Regions from separate parts of the Salmonella bongori NCTC 12419 genome, predicted to be linked through region 4. Evidence: predicted binding sites of a transcription regulator. Region 4 holds the regulator's gene; each other region holds the start of a gene.
The links. Region 4 encodes PurR, which represses purine synthesis genes. Its sites were predicted from a motif close to CANGCAAACGTTTGCNTG; they were not measured.
Positions count from the first base shown of each region.

Region 1: gltS (sodium/glutamate symporter) is a predicted target of PurR. The motif match lies at 2,101-2,118, and genes of this name have one in related genera.
Region 2: purT (formate-dependent phosphoribosylglycinamide formyltransferase) is a predicted target of PurR. The motif match lies at 1,655-1,672, and genes of this name have one in related genera.
Region 3: carA (glutamine-hydrolyzing carbamoyl-phosphate synthase small subunit) is a predicted target of PurR. The motif match lies at 1,810-1,827, and genes of this name have one in related genera.

Region 1 is NC_015761.1:3,648,782-3,652,511, reverse strand. Features, by position in the region: gene SBG_RS17285 (AsmA family protein) at 1-538, opposite strand, end outside; gene xanP (xanthine/proton symporter XanP) at 659-2,050, opposite strand; gene gltS (sodium/glutamate symporter) at 2,277-3,482, shown strand; gene recG (ATP-dependent DNA helicase RecG) at 3,518-3,730, opposite strand, start outside.
Region 2 is NC_015761.1:1,876,583-1,880,312, reverse strand. Features, by position in the region: gene kdgA (bifunctional 4-hydroxy-2-oxoglutarate aldolase/2-dehydro-3-deoxy-phosphogluconate aldolase) at 1-369, shown strand, start outside; gene purT (formate-dependent phosphoribosylglycinamide formyltransferase) at 442-1,620, opposite strand; gene yebG (DNA damage-inducible protein YebG) at 1,751-2,041, shown strand; gene yebF (protein YebF) at 2,108-2,461, shown strand; gene SBG_RS08850 (tellurite resistance TerB family protein) at 2,555-3,214, shown strand; gene ptrB (oligopeptidase B) at 3,427-3,730, shown strand, end outside.
Region 3 is NC_015761.1:55,497-59,226, reverse strand. Features, by position in the region: gene carB (carbamoyl-phosphate synthase large subunit) at 1-552, opposite strand, end outside; gene carA (glutamine-hydrolyzing carbamoyl-phosphate synthase small subunit) at 570-1,718, opposite strand; gene SBG_RS21030 (hypothetical protein) at 2,462-3,199, shown strand; gene SBG_RS00250 (carbohydrate binding domain-containing protein) at 3,267-3,730, shown strand, end outside.
Region 4 is NC_015761.1:1,374,621-1,378,350, forward strand. Features, by position in the region: gene punC (purine nucleoside transporter PunC) at 1-92, opposite strand, end outside; gene punR (DNA-binding transcriptional activator PunR) at 205-1,137, shown strand; gene purR (HTH-type transcriptional repressor PurR) at 1,134-2,159, opposite strand; gene cydH (cytochrome bd-I oxidase subunit CydH) at 2,454-2,543, shown strand; gene sodB (superoxide dismutase [Fe]) at 2,833-3,414, opposite strand; gene SBG_RS06525 (C40 family peptidase) at 3,540-3,730, opposite strand, start outside.

The sequences.
Region 1 (3,730 bases), 2.2 Mb from region 4:
CGGGAACATCGTTTAAGGTCAGCGACCCCGCGCTTAGTTGAACCTGTGCTTGATTACCTAATACCTGTCCGGCTTCTGGTCGCCAGGGCATAATGCCGCCGTTAACGCGCTGGGCGCTTAATCGCCATTCACTGCCGGGACTATTCAGAGCCATATTACGAAGTTGCAGACGGTCGGCCTCAAACGGGAAGGGCGCGGTTTGCACTGAAATATTCAGCGTGCCGTCCTGCAATAGAATTGTGTCGACATGCAGAGGTGCAGTTAACTGGCGAATGCTCAGGCCAATATCCACGGTTTTGGCGACCAAAGTGGCAGGCTGGCCATCCCGGCCAAAGGTCACATTCTCAAGCAAAAGATGAGATGGGGCGGAAAAATGGTGATCCATCACGTCGAACGTCAAGTGATAACTGCTGTTCTCTGATACCCAGTTGCTAACCTGATCCGCGCCCCAGCGCGTTTGCAACAGAAAATAAAAGCCGAAAATCACCACTAAGCAGGTGACCAGCACGTAGAGAAGTACCTTCCCGATCAATTTCATGGTCTTCCATCCCGTGAAATGCACATAGGGGTTTTATGCACGATTTACGTGCAATCCTCAAGACAGGAATGGTGAAAGAGCGTTACAGCGGCGGCAAAGCGGGTCGCCGCTGTATAGTGTTTACGGTTTTTCTGGCGGGAGTACCAGATTCAGAACAATGGCCGTGATACCGCCAGCGGCAATCCCGGATGAGAGTAAATTTTTCACCCATTCCGGCGCGAACTGCAGAATTTGCGGCTGTTGAGAGACGCCAAGCCCTACGGCCAGCGACAGAGCGATAATCAGAATTGCACGGCGGTTCAATGGCTCGCGAGAGACAATACGTACCCCGGAGGCGGCAATAGTGCCAAACATCACCAGCGTAGCGCCACCCAGCACCGGTTCCGGAATATGCTGTACAAAACCGCTTACCGCCGGGAACAGGCCGAGCACAATCAGCATCAGCGCGACAACAAAACCGACATAGCGACTGGCGACGCCGGTCAACTGAATCACGCCGTTATTCTGCCCGAAGCAGGAGTTCGGGAACGTATTAAAGACCGCAGACACAAACGAGTTAAGACCGTTAGCCAGCACGCCGCCCTTTAGCCGTTTCATGTACAAGGGGCCGGATACCGGCTGCTCGGAGACATCAGAGGTGGCGGTGATATCGCCGATAGTCTCCAGCGAGGTAATCATAAAGACCAGCATCAACGGCAGTAACAGGTTCCAGTCAATGCCCAGACCATAATACAGCGGGGTCGGCACCATCAGGATGTCCTGTGAGACTGGCGCGTTATTCTCAGGCAACATGCCCATAAACCAGGCCAGAAGATAGCCTGCCGCCATGGCAATAACCAAAGAAGCCACCCGCAGGTAGGGATTACGCTGCCGATTCAGCAGGATAATAATGGCCAGGACGACGCCGGCCAGCAGCAGGTTTTTCGGTGCGCCAAAGGTGTTATCGCTCATAGCGGCATAGCCGCCGCCGATGGATGTTAACCCCACCTGGATCAGCGACAAGCCAATAATCATCACGACTACGCCGGAAACTAATGGCGTGATAATCCGGCGCGCCAGATGTAAAATCCGGGAGAGTACCATCTCGGTGCAGCTTGCCAGCATCAGCGTGCCGAACAGCGCCGCCATCATTGTCGGTACGTCCGCGCCGCCGGTTTTCAGCGCGGTACCGCCCATAATCAGTGGGGCGACAAAGTTAAAACTGGTCCCCTGGATGGATAACAGCCCCGAACCTACCGGCCCCCACGCTTTAATTTGAATCATAGAGGCTACGCCGGAGGCGAATAGCGACATGCTAATGATGTGCTGTGTATCCTGCGCTGGTAAACCCAACGCCTGGCAGATTAACAGCGCAGGCGTGATGACGGCGACAAACATCGCCAGTAGATGCTGACAGGCGGCAAAAAGAGTTTGAGGGAGCGGCGGGCGATCTTCAAGACGATAAATCAACTCGCTGTTTTGCGTCTGCGCAACCGGTTGCGCATCTGTCGGCTCGATGGCGTTCACGGACATCAGGGCATTCTCATGGTGGAAAAGCGGTGATTTTATCTGACCGGATAGCAAAAGCAAACGATTGCTAGCGAATATTCTTAATATTTAAAAAAGATAAATGCACCTTTTTATATAACTTTTTGCCTTTTTCTGCTTAAAATCCATGCCGACAACTCACAAAGAGCTAAAAAACTGACTCAGGAAATGATTTGTGCGCACATGTCAAAGCGTACTACAGGAGCGTTAAATGTTTGAACTCGATACCTTATCGACCCTTGTCGCCGCAACGCTGGTGCTGCTACTGGGGCGCAAGCTGGTCCAGTCGGTCTCCTTACTGAAGAAATATACGATTCCGGAACCGGTGGCTGGTGGGCTACTGGTGGCGATTGCTCTGCTGGTGCTGAAAAAAAGTGTCGGCTGGGAAGTGAATTTCGATATGACGCTGCGCGACCCGCTAATGCTGGCGTTTTTCGCAACGATTGGCCTTAACGCCAACCTTGCCAGCCTACGGAAAGGGGGGCGCGTCGTTGGGGTCTTTCTGATCGTCGTGGTCGGCTTACTGTTGATGCAGAACGCCATTGGTATTGGCATGGCAAGCTTGCTGGGGCTGGACCCGTTAATGGGACTGATTGCCGGGTCAATTACGCTTTCCGGTGGTCATGGTACCGGTGCGGCGTGGAGTAAGCTGTTTATTGAGCGTTACGGCTTTACCAATGCCACTGAAGTTGCGATGGCATGTGCGACCTTTGGTCTGGTACTGGGCGGGTTGATTGGCGGCCCGGTCGCCCGTTATCTGGTAAAACATTCTACAACACCGGATGGAATGCCTGATGATCAGGCTGTGCCGACGGCCTTTGAAAAGCCGGATGTAGGTCGTATGATCACCTCTCTGGTGCTGATTGAAACCATTGCCCTGATTGCTATCTGCCTGACCGTTGGCAAAATCGTAGCGCAGCTACTGGCCGGTACGGTGCTTGAACTTCCTGTCTTCGTTTGTGTGCTGTTTGTTGGGGTGATCCTCAGTAATGGTCTGGCGCTGGCGGGCTTTTATCGCGTGTTTGAACGTGCCGTTTCGGTATTGGGTAACGTCAGCCTGTCACTATTCCTGGCCATGGCACTGATGAGCCTGAAACTCTGGGAGCTGGCCTCTCTGGCGCTGCCAATGCTGGCGATTCTGGTGGTACAGACAGTATTCATGGCGCTGTACGCCATCTTCGTCACCTGGCGTATGATGGGGAAAAACTACGATGCGGCAGTGCTGGCGGCCGGTCATTGTGGCTTTGGTCTGGGTGCAACACCAACCGCAATTGCCAATATGCAGGCGATTACCGACCGCTTTGGACCCTCGCATATGGCGTTTCTGGTGGTACCGATGGTCGGTGCGTTCTTTATTGATATCGTCAATGCGCTGGTGATTAAGCTGTATCTGCTGTTACCGATTTTTGCGCAATAATCATCTGTGCGGCGGCTTCAAAACCGCCGCGCTTATCAGGCGTTAGAATAGCGTTCTGTTTCTGGCATCCAGCGTTCAATCAGCGCCGCTGCCTGTCGTGGGTAACGTTCATGAATGTGGCGCGCGATGCGCTGAACTTCCGGAATAATGGCCTGATCACGCAGTAAGTCAGCAACTTTAAATTCAGCATTTCCCGTCTGGCGAGTACCCAGTAGTTCCCCCGGGCCGCGAATCTCCAGATCCTTTTG
Region 2 (3,730 bases), 500 kb from region 4:
ATTAGCCCGGGGTTGACTGAGCCACTATTGAAAGCGGCAACGGAAGGTACTATTCCATTGATTCCCGGTATCAGCACCGTTTCTGAACTGATGCTGGGTATGGACTATGGTCTGAAAGAATTCAAATTCTTCCCGGCGGAAGCGAATGGCGGTACTAAAGCGCTACAGGCGATTGCAGGTCCGTTCTCTCAGGTGCGCTTTTGTCCGACCGGCGGCATTTCTCCGGCAAACTATCGTGACTATCTGGCGCTGAAAAGTGTGCTGTGTATCGGCGGTTCCTGGCTGGTACCGGCTGATGCGCTGGAAGCCGGCGACTACGATCGCATCACCACACTGGCGCGTGAAGCAGTAGAAGGCGCGAAGCAGTAAAGAAAAGCCCGATATCGCTTATCGGGCAAAATCATAGAGCGGATGGCGGTGCAAGCGCCGCCATCCAGTTTTTTAGCCTGTAACCTTCACGAGTGTTGCGGCATTTTTTGCACGTTCAACAGCCCTATCAATATCTTCCGCCATCGCCAGCACGACGCCTAACCGACGGACGCCGTCGATTTCTGGCTTCCCAAACAAGCGTACCTGTTGTCCTGCCCCCATCGCAGCCTGCACATTATCAAACGTTACATTCTGGCTGGTTAGCTGCGGCAGAATCACCGCTGAAGCGGCGGGACCATACTGGCGTATAGCGCCTATTGGCAGCCCTAAAAAGGCGCGAACATGTAGCGCAAATTCAGAGAGATCCTGAGAAATTAATGTAACCATTCCCGTATCATGCGGGCGAGGGGAGACCTCGCTGAAAATAACCTCATCGCCACAGACGAAGAGTTCCACGCCAAACAGCCCATAGCCGCCTAGCGCCAGCACCACCGTACGGGCAATGTCTTGTGCTCGCGTTAGCGCCAGTTCGCTCATCTGCTGTGGCTGCCAGGATTCGCGATAATCGCCATCTTCCTGTCGGTGACCGACCGGAGCACAGAAATGAACGCCATCAATAGCGCTCACGGTGAGCAGCGTAATTTCAAAATCAAACTTGACCACGCCTTCCACAATGACGTGACCTGCGCCAGCACGCCCTCCCTGCTGTGCGTACTCCCATGCCTGCGTGATCTGGTCGGCTGAACGGATAAAACTCTGGCCTTTGCCGGAGGAACTCATTACCGGCTTAACAATACAAGGAAAACCCATTGCCGCGACCGCATCGTGAAAACTCGCCTCACTGTCGGCAAAACGGTATTCGGATGTCGGAAGGCCTAACTCCTCCGCGGCCAGGCGGCGAATTCCTTCGCGGTTCATCGTTAACTGCGTAGCACGCGCGCAGGGCACCACATTCAGCCCTTCGTCTTCCAGTTCACGCAGCGTATTGGTCGCGATCGCTTCTATTTCCGGCACGATATAGTGCGGTTTTTCCAGGGCAACCACCCGGCGTAGAGCGTCGCCGTCCAGCATATTAATGACGTGTGAACGGTGAGCCACATGCATAGCGGGAGCGTCAGGATAGCGATCGACGGCAATAACTTCGATCCCCAGTCGTTGGCATTCAATAGCGACCTCTTTTCCCAATTCCCCTGAACCTAATAACATCACCCGCGTTGCAGCCGGACGCAGCGCTGTGCCTAATAACGTCATATTTTTGTCCCCTGTTTTACCTGGGCGTAGTATAAACGAAAACGTTTGCGTGTGTCTTTTTGAATGCGTTGCTTTTTTTGTTGTTATGCAATATACTGTATATAAACACAGGTAAATAAGGGGCTGCACAATGGCGGTTGAGGTTAAATACGTAGTCATTCGCGAAGGTGAGGAGAAGATGTCTTTTACCAGTAAAAAGGAAGCCGATGCCTGGGACAAAATGCTCGACACTGCCGATCTTCTCGATACCTGGCTTGAACAGTCGCCAGTCGCGCTGGAAGATGGGCAGCGCGAAGCGCTGTCGCTATGGCTGGCGGAGCATAAAGAGGTGTTAAGTACGATCCTGAAAACCGGTAAGCTGCCGTCTCCACAGGTGGTTGAAAAAAGCGTCGTCAGTAAAACGAAAAAGCAAGCCGCCTGACCCACACTTGCGCTCCCGGCGTTTTGTACCATGCTTTTCCTGAACCATTGTGCTAAGGAGAAAAATATGAACAAAAGAGGAGCGTTGTTGAGCCTGCTGTTGTTATCTGCCAGCGTATCGGCGTTTGCGGCAGCTACGGAGAGTAAATCGGTTAAGTTTCCAACGTGCGAAGGGCTGGACGCCGACGGGATTGCGGCAAGCGTGAAGCGCGACTACCAGCAAAATCGTATTGTACGGTGGGCGGATGACCAAAAAAAGGTAGGGCAGGCTGACCCGGTAGCATGGGTCAATGTGAAGGAAGTTGCGGGTCAAAATGATAAATGGACTGTCCCGTTAACCGTCCGCGGTAAGAGTGCCGACATTCATTATCAGGTCATCGTTGACTGTAAAGCCGGTACGGCGGAATATCAGCCCCGCTAGCGGGGTAATTTGCGCTTCTTTTGCCGACATAGACAATTCCTGACATCCCCTCAGGTACGCTTGACCATTATTGGTCTGTATTTGAGGGGCACTATGGCTAATTGGTTGAACCAACTACAATCTCTTCTTGGACAAAAAGGCGCTTCCGGCTCATCTTCAGGTGAACAAGGCTTAAATAAACTGCTGGTTCCCGGCGCCCTGGGCGGTCTGGCGGGACTGCTGGTAGCAAATAAATCTTCACGTAAATTATTAACGAAATATGGTACCGGCGCTTTACTGGTAGGCGGTGGTGCCGTCGCCGGTTCTGTATTATGGAACAAGTACAAAGATAAAGTGCGCGCTGCGCATCAGGGAGAACCGCAATTCGGCGCGCACAGCACGCCGCTGGATGTGCGTACTGAGCGGCTTATTCTTGCTTTGGTTTTTGCGGCGAAAAGCGATGGACATATCGACGCCAAAGAACGCGCGGCAATTGAGCTCCAGTTGCGGGAAGCTGGCGTGGAAGAACAAGGGCGCGTGTTTATCGAGAAGGCTATTGAGCAGCCGCTTGATCCGCAACGTTTAGCACAGGGCATCCGCAATGAAGAAGAAGCCCTGGAAGTTTACTTCCTGAGTTGCGCCGCCATTGATATTGACCACTTTATGGAGCGTAGCTATTTGAATGCCTTAGGCGACGCGCTAAAAATTCCCCAGGATGTCCGGGAAGGCATCGAGCAGGATTTGCAGCAGCAAAAACAGGCGCTGCCAGGGTGATAACCTCTCATTAAATAACATGTTTCGCTTGCATCATGCGTGACTTTTGCCACCCTTATAGGATGGATACCTTACGTCATTCATGTTGCATGACAGCGGTAAGGCAGTGAAATCTCAAATGCTTACCGCTTTGAGCATCCGGGATAGCGATGCTTAGCCGCTGTGTTTGCCGCGTGAAATATGACAAATATTAACGCAAAAGAAAAAATAACATGTTGCCAAAAGCCAATCGAATTCCCTATGCCATGACCGTACATGGCGATACGCGCATTGATCATTATTACTGGTTGCGGGACGATACTCGCTCGCAGCCGGAAGTCCTTGATTATCTGCATCAGGAAAATGAGTATGGTCGGAAAGTGATGACCTCACAGCAGGCATTACAGGATCGCATACTGAAAGAAATTATCGATCGCATCCCTCCCCGGGAAGTCTCTGCGCCTTATGTGAAAAACGGGTACCGCTACCGTTACATTTATGAACCCGGCTGTGAATACGCCATCTACCAGCGGCAAT
Region 3 (3,730 bases), 1.3 Mb from region 4:
ATTATAGGCGATACCGCCGCCAGTACCGCCCATCGTAAATGACGGACGAATAATGCATGGGAAGCCAACATCAGCGGCGACCGCTAATGCCTCTTCCATAGTATGCGCAATACCGGAACGCGCAGTATCGAGGCCGATTTTTTTCATGGCGATGTCGAAGCGGCGACGGTCTTCCGCTTTATCAATAGCATCGGCAGTAGCACCAATCATGGTGACGCCGAACTCGTCAAGCACGCCCTGACGTTCCAACTCCAGCGCACAGTTGAGCGCCGTCTGGCCACCCATCGTCGGCAATACGGCGTCCGGACGCTCTTTCTCAATGATTTTGCGTACCACTTCCCAGTGAATTGGCTCGATATAAGTGGCGTCGGCCATTTCCGGATCGGTCATGATGGTCGCCGGGTTAGAATTCACCAGAATGACGCGGTAGCCTTCTTCACGCAGTGCTTTACACGCCTGCGCGCCGGAGTAGTCAAACTCACACGCCTGCCCGATAACAATCGGTCCCGCGCCCAGAATCAGGATACTTTTTATGTCTGTACGTTTTGGCATGGTCTTAATTCTCCTGATTACTTAGCAATTTTACGGTACTGCTCAATAAGCTCGATAAAGTGGTCGAACAGCGGTGCGGCGTCATGCGGGCCAGGACTCGCTTCCGGGTGCCCCTGGAAGCTGAACGCTGGTTTATCCGTACGGTGAATCCCTTGCAGGGTACCGTCAAATAGCGATTTATGAGTTACACGCAGATTAGTGGGCAGCGTCGCTTCGTCAACCGCAAAGCCGTGGTTTTGCGCGGTAATCATCACCACATTTTTATCAAGATCTTTTACCGGGTGATTGCCGCCGTGGTGACCAAATTTCATCTTGATGGTTTTCGCGCCGCTCGCCAGCGCCAGCAGTTGATGACCGAGGCAAATACCGAATACCGGGGTGTCGGTTTCGAGGAATTTCTGGATGGCGGTAATCGCGTAATCACACGGAGCCGGGTCGCCAGGACCGTTAGAAAGGAAAATGCCGTCCGGGTTCATCTTCAAAACATCGTCGGCAGAGGTTTGCGCCGGGACGACTGTCAGGCGACAGCCGCGGTCTACCAGCATGCGAAGAATGTTGCGCTTGGCGCCAAAGTCATAGGCCACCACGTGGAACGGTAGTTCGTCTTCTTTTTTCGCTTCCGGTAAACCGTCTTTAAGTGACCAGCTTCCTTGTGTCCAGCTATACGCTTCCGCCGTGGTGACTTCTTTCGCCAGATCCATGCCGTTCAGGCCAGGGAAGGATTTTGCCAATTCCTGCGCCAGCGCCGCGTCCGGATTATCGCCCGCAATGATGCAACCATTTTGAGCCCCCTTTTCACGCAGCAGACGCGTCAGCTTACGGGTATCGATATCGGCAATCGCTACAATATTATGGCGCTTCAGGTAAGAAGAAAGATCTTCGGTACTGCGGAAGTTGCTGGCAATCAGCGGCAGGTCGCGAATAACCAGACCTTGCACATGAACCTGAGAAGATTCTTCATCGGCTTCATTGGTACCGACATTACCGATATGGGGATAAGTAAGAGTGACGATTTGGCGAGAATAGGAAGGGTCAGTGAGGATTTCTTGATAACCGGTCATTGAAGTATTGAAAACGACTTCCCCAACCGCCGAACCTGTTGCCCCTATGGCCCGACCGTGAAACTGGGTTCCGTCTTCCAGAACCAATAGCGCTGACTTGATCAAAACACCCTCCAGAGAATATTCACTCACTTTATTTGCATATTAATTCATTGCTATGACGAGAATCAATGCAAATTTGCTTACCGACGAATTTCTGGCAAACGGCGGCATTCTGGAGACAACACAGATAAAAGTCAACTTAAAGGCGGTATTTTTTATCTTTTTTTGCCACTTATGATGAAATAAAGTGAGTTAACAGGCAAAAAAAACATCTTAATAGCGTGAGTAAACGCTTGCGTGACAGGGAGAATTTAAAATCAGTGAATAACGGATAAAAAAGTGGACCATCTGGTCAAAATTTACAATTTTCAAACCAAAATATTAATAAAAATAGAACAAAAAGAGTTCTTTCTATATAGAAAACAATAAATATCTCATAAATTAAATATTTTATATTTTCATATTACAAATCAACAAGATGATATTGATAAACATAAAAATACCGCCAATAAAAAAATGACACCATCAGCCAGTGAGATGCAAAAAAACCATTATAATCAATCATATAAAGAATTAGCCCCTCAAATATTTTTCCTGACGTAATACCTGGTCTTATCACATCACTTCCATCATACACACTCTTTTATCACACAAAAATAAATAACCCATTGAAATTAAATAAATAAATAAAAATCACACGAGAAAAAAACGTGATATCCACCACAAATGGTATGTCCTGCGAGGGTCATCATCGTTCCGTTCGTTTAAGAACGATGTTTTTCAATCCACTGATTTAAGGAAAAAATATGTCTACCGAAAGTAATATCATTGTTGATGGCGGCTTTGAAGATGGGTTTGATGGCTGGGTGCTCTCCTCCCAGTCAGCTATTTTTGTCGAAGATGGCGCAACGGGCGATAACCACTACTGTCGCATTGAACCCACCAACACCCTTACGCAATATTTTACCATCGAAGCAGAGATGACCTATCGCCTGAGCTTTGCCGTGCGCGGGGCGGCTAAAGGTACCGTCACAATTTACCAGCCATCTCCGATAAAAACGTCTTTTAAGTCCACAATCAATGCCAACCTGAATACTGACTGGCATCTGGAGGAATATATCTTTACAACCGGGTCTGAATCGGGGCGTACCGCCTTTCAGATCACTATTCCGTGGAACAGTGCGAGCGCAGCGGTAGATATCGACCTGATTAGCCTGGTTGCGGTGCCGTTTGAATACAGCAAGCCGCTGTGGGTCAACATGACCAATGTGGGCACCTCTAAAGATTTTTTCCAGATCAACCTGATGACCCGCACCGATGCTCCGGAAGGCCAGATTAACCGCATTTATCGTAACGGTAGTTATGCCGCTTTAATGGATGCGGTTGGCCCGGATGATTTTAACCAGACGGGCGGTTACTCCGCTTTTGCCGCTGGCGATGTATATCAAATTCGCGCTTATGACGAGCTAACAACAAAAGAATATTTACTGTGTGAGCTGACCTATGAGCAGCTGATGGCCGCCGGCGTCTGCAATATCGAATAACGTTACGTGATAATTTCACGATAAATAACGTATCCATTTTATTTATTTTAATCTAAAGAGATATATCATGACTGACATTACTAATATTATCGTCGATGGTTCTTTTGAAGACGGCTTAACCGAGCAATGGCAAATTGGCTCGCTGGTAGAAGTTGAAGCCAGCGACAGCAATCATTTTTGTCGTATCGACAGCGCAAACGCATTAAGCCAGAGTATTACGCTTGAAACGTTTATGACATACGCGCTCGCGTTTTCCATTAAAGGCAGTATTGCCGGGAAGCTCTTCGTTAAATCCGCAGACGGCGCGACTACCTTTTTTGAGCACGAGATCAATATGACGCCCGGCGACGACTGGTATACCGAATCGCTGGAATTCTCCACTCAGGCCAGCGCAGGCGACGCTATCGTTACCTTTATGGCGCCAGGCGATGTCGGTGCCGGTGCGATGTTTATTGATAATATTGAAATGGTGGCGGTTCCGTTTGTATTTACCCGTCCGCTCTGGGTCAATCTGGATCAAACGCTGAATGG
Region 4 (3,730 bases):
GCGGCAAACGCAGGCAAGTACATGTCCGTTGCCAGAAAACCCAGCACGCTAAGACCGGCCAGCCAGACTAAAAAACCTTTTCCAGGTTGCATATTTGTTTCTCTTTATTATCAAACAGACACTGCCGCAGAGTGTAGGGAGTGAAATTAACGTTGTGAAACGTTAATATTTGTCCATTGGGTTCAAAATTTTTGCAGGCATATAATGTGGTCCGAATATTCGCTTGAAGTGGTTGACGCCGTGGCGCGTAATGGAAGTTTTAGTGCGGCGGCGCAAGAGTTGCACCGTGTACCCTCAGCAGTCAGTTATACGGTTCGTCAGTTAGAGGAGTGGCTGGCTGTACCGCTTTTTGTACGACGTCATCGTGACGTCGAATTGACCCCTGCCGGCGCCTGGTTTTTAAAAGAAGGGCGTTCTGTTATCAAAAAAATGCAGATCACACGCCAGCAGTGTCAGCAAATTGCTACTGGTTGGCGCGGGCAGTTGGCGATTGCGGTGGATAATATTGTCAGGCCGGAACGAACCCGCCAAATGATCGTCGATTTCTATCGCCATTTTGACGATGTGGAACTACTGGTCTTTCAGGAGGTATTTAACGGCGTCTGGGATGCGCTCTCCGACGGACGGGTGGAACTGGCCATTGGGGCGACGCAGGCAATTCCGGTCGGGGGACGTTACGCTTTTCGGGATATGGGAACCCTGAGCTGGAGCTGTGTAGTGGCACACGATCACCCGCTGGCGTCGATGCAGGGGCCATTAAGCGATGATACGTTACGCAACTGGCCGTCGCTGGTCAGGGAAGATACTTCGCGAACCTTACCGAAACGAATTACCTGGCTGCTTGATAACCAAAAAAGGGTTGTTGTACCGGACTGGGAGTCATCAGCCACTTGTCTGTCGGCTGGTTTATGCGTAGGAATGGTGCCAACGCATTTTGCCCGTCAGTGGATAGACAGTGGCAAATGGGTAGCACTGACATTAGAGAATCCGTTTCCCGATGCAGCTTGTTGTGTGACGTGGCAACAAAATGAGGCATCGCCCGCGCTGTCCTGGCTACTGGACTATTTAGGCGATAGCGAAACGTTGAATCGGGAGTGGCTACGGGAGCCAGAGGAGGCTCCCGACGGTGGGGATTAACGCCGATAGTCGCGGAACGGACCGTCGGCGACTGAGCGACGCTCAACCAGACGCGGATGAACTTCAATAGACTGCGACTCTTCGCGTTTATTGACGATGCGATCCAGCAGCATATTGAAAGCAGTTTCGCCTAAAGAGTCTTTGGGCTGGTGAATTGTTGTCAACGCCGGCGTAAAGAATCGCGCGTTACGCACATTGTCATAACCAATCACCGAAACGTCCTGTGGTACGCGAAGGCCCATTTCATCCGCGGCGCACAGAGCGCCCATCGCCATAATATCGCCGCCACAGAAAACAGCGGTAGGGCGATGCGACTGCGATAAGATCTGCTGCATCGCATGGTAACCGGACTCCGGCTCGAAGTCGCCCTGGACGATCCAGTTATCCGGCACTTTGATCAACGCTTCTTCCATCGCCTTCATGAAGCCAGCCAGCCGCCCGGCGCCCGTGTTGCGCTCCAGCGGGCCGGGAATAACGCCGATATCACGGTGGCCGCGTTCAACCAGATAACGACCCGCCATATAACCGCCCTCAAAGGCGTTATCAATAACCGTGTCGGTAAAATCCGCCTTCGCTTCACCCCAGTCCATCACGACCATCGGAATGTGGCGATACTCTTCCAGCATGGAGAGTAAAGGCTCCGGATACTCAGAACACATTACCAGTAGACCATCCACGCGCTTTTGCGCCATCATGGACAGATAGGCGCGCTGTTTTTCCAGATTATTCCAGGCATTACCCAGAATCAGCGTATAGCCTTTCTGGAAGCAGTTCTTTTCAACCGCCTCGATAATTTCTGCGAAATAGGCCGCTTCGCTGCTGGTCGCCAGTAAACCTATCGATTTAGTGTGGTTAACCTTCAGGCTACGTGCGACAGCGCTGGGAGAGTAGTGCAGCTCTTTAATCGCCGCCCAGACCGCGTTACGCGTCTCTTCAGCAACAAAGCGTGTTTTGTTGATTACGTGTGATACAGTTGTAGTGGAAACGTTTGCTCGTTTCGCTACATCTTTAATTGTTGCCATTACATTTCACTCCAGACCCTTGCTAAGCTCCTGAGAAACGCCAGGTAAACGTTTGCCTACACACACCCTAATCGCAACGTCAGGGTTGCGGCACGCCGGAAAACGACACGGAACGTCAGGAAGGGGTCAATGGCCGTTACGCTAATTCAGTAAGCCTGGAATTTTGTCTGATCTTGAGGAAAAGGGGAAGCGTTAAAAACAGTTATCAGTATAAAACGTGAGAGATTTTTGTGCGTGAATGTGCAAAAATGCGCTATATCACTTTTTGTGTGGGAATAAAAAGGAGAAAACTTGATGAGTACCGACCTGAAATTTTCATTGATCACGACGATTATTGCATTGGGCTTGATTGTCGCTGGTGGATTAACCGCCGCTCTGCACTGATTTTCCTTCTCTTTTGAGGGAGCGCCTCGCCTCCCTCGCACTGCCTCAATGTTATCTATATGGCAAAAATGTTTTGTTATTATGTAGCGGGCTATCCCGGAGGGAGGGGGGCAACGTCGGTGCGTTTGTTATCTGTAGAACATGTGAACGGACGTTGAGTGAGCGCAGGAGAGAAATATCGGCGTGATGGCGGCTGGCGTTTGTACCTCAGCCAGGAAATGTTCTGATCTGACGCCTCCTGCAAATGGTGCTCATACGCAGAAGGCGAACCTTCTGCGTATTCTCAGACTTATGCGGCGAGGTTTTTCGCGACAAACGCCCAATTAACCAGTGCCCAGAAATGTTCCAGATAGTTTGGACGGGCGTTGCGGTAGTCAATGTAATACGCGTGTTCCCACACATCAACCGTTAGCAGCGGAGTCGCATCCGTGGTCAGCGGCGTACCGGCATTAGAGGTTGAGACGATAGCCAGTTTGCCATCAGCGCCTTTTACCAGCCATGTCCATCCGGAACCAAAGTTTTTGATAGCGGCATCCGTGAACTGCGCTTTAAATTCCGCGAAGCTGCCAAAGGAATCCGCGATAGCATCAGCCAGTTTTCCGGCTGGCTCGCCGCCAGCGTTTGGCGCCAGGCAGTTCCAGTAGAACGTGTGGTTCCAGACCTGGGCTGCGTTATTAAAGATGCCGCCTTCAGAGGTACGAACGATCTCTTCCAGCGATTTGTCTTCAAACGCCGTGCCTTTGATCAAATTATTGAGATTGGTCACGTAAGTTTGATGATGTTTACCATAGTGATATTCCAGCGTCTCGGCAGAAATATGCGGTGCCAGAGCATCTTTGGCATACGGTAATGCAGGTAATTCGAACGACATTGCTTCTCTCCTTATTATTAAATTGCGCACGCACAATACCCCTGGTGCGCGTAGGGATAGGGTAGCAAATTGAGAGAAGACGCAAAAGGAGAAGTTATCCTGTCGTTAAACGACAGGATAAAATATTAGCGAATTGTTTTAGGCGTCATCACCCGGCGGGCGCCGACATAATGGCGCTGCCAGTAATCTTCGTTCAGTGAGGTGATCTGAATTTCCTGGCCGCTACGCGGAGACTGGATAAATTTACCGTTACCAACATAGACGCCAACGTGATCGGCGGTGCCGCGCCCCTGTGTACGGAAGAAAACCAGATCGC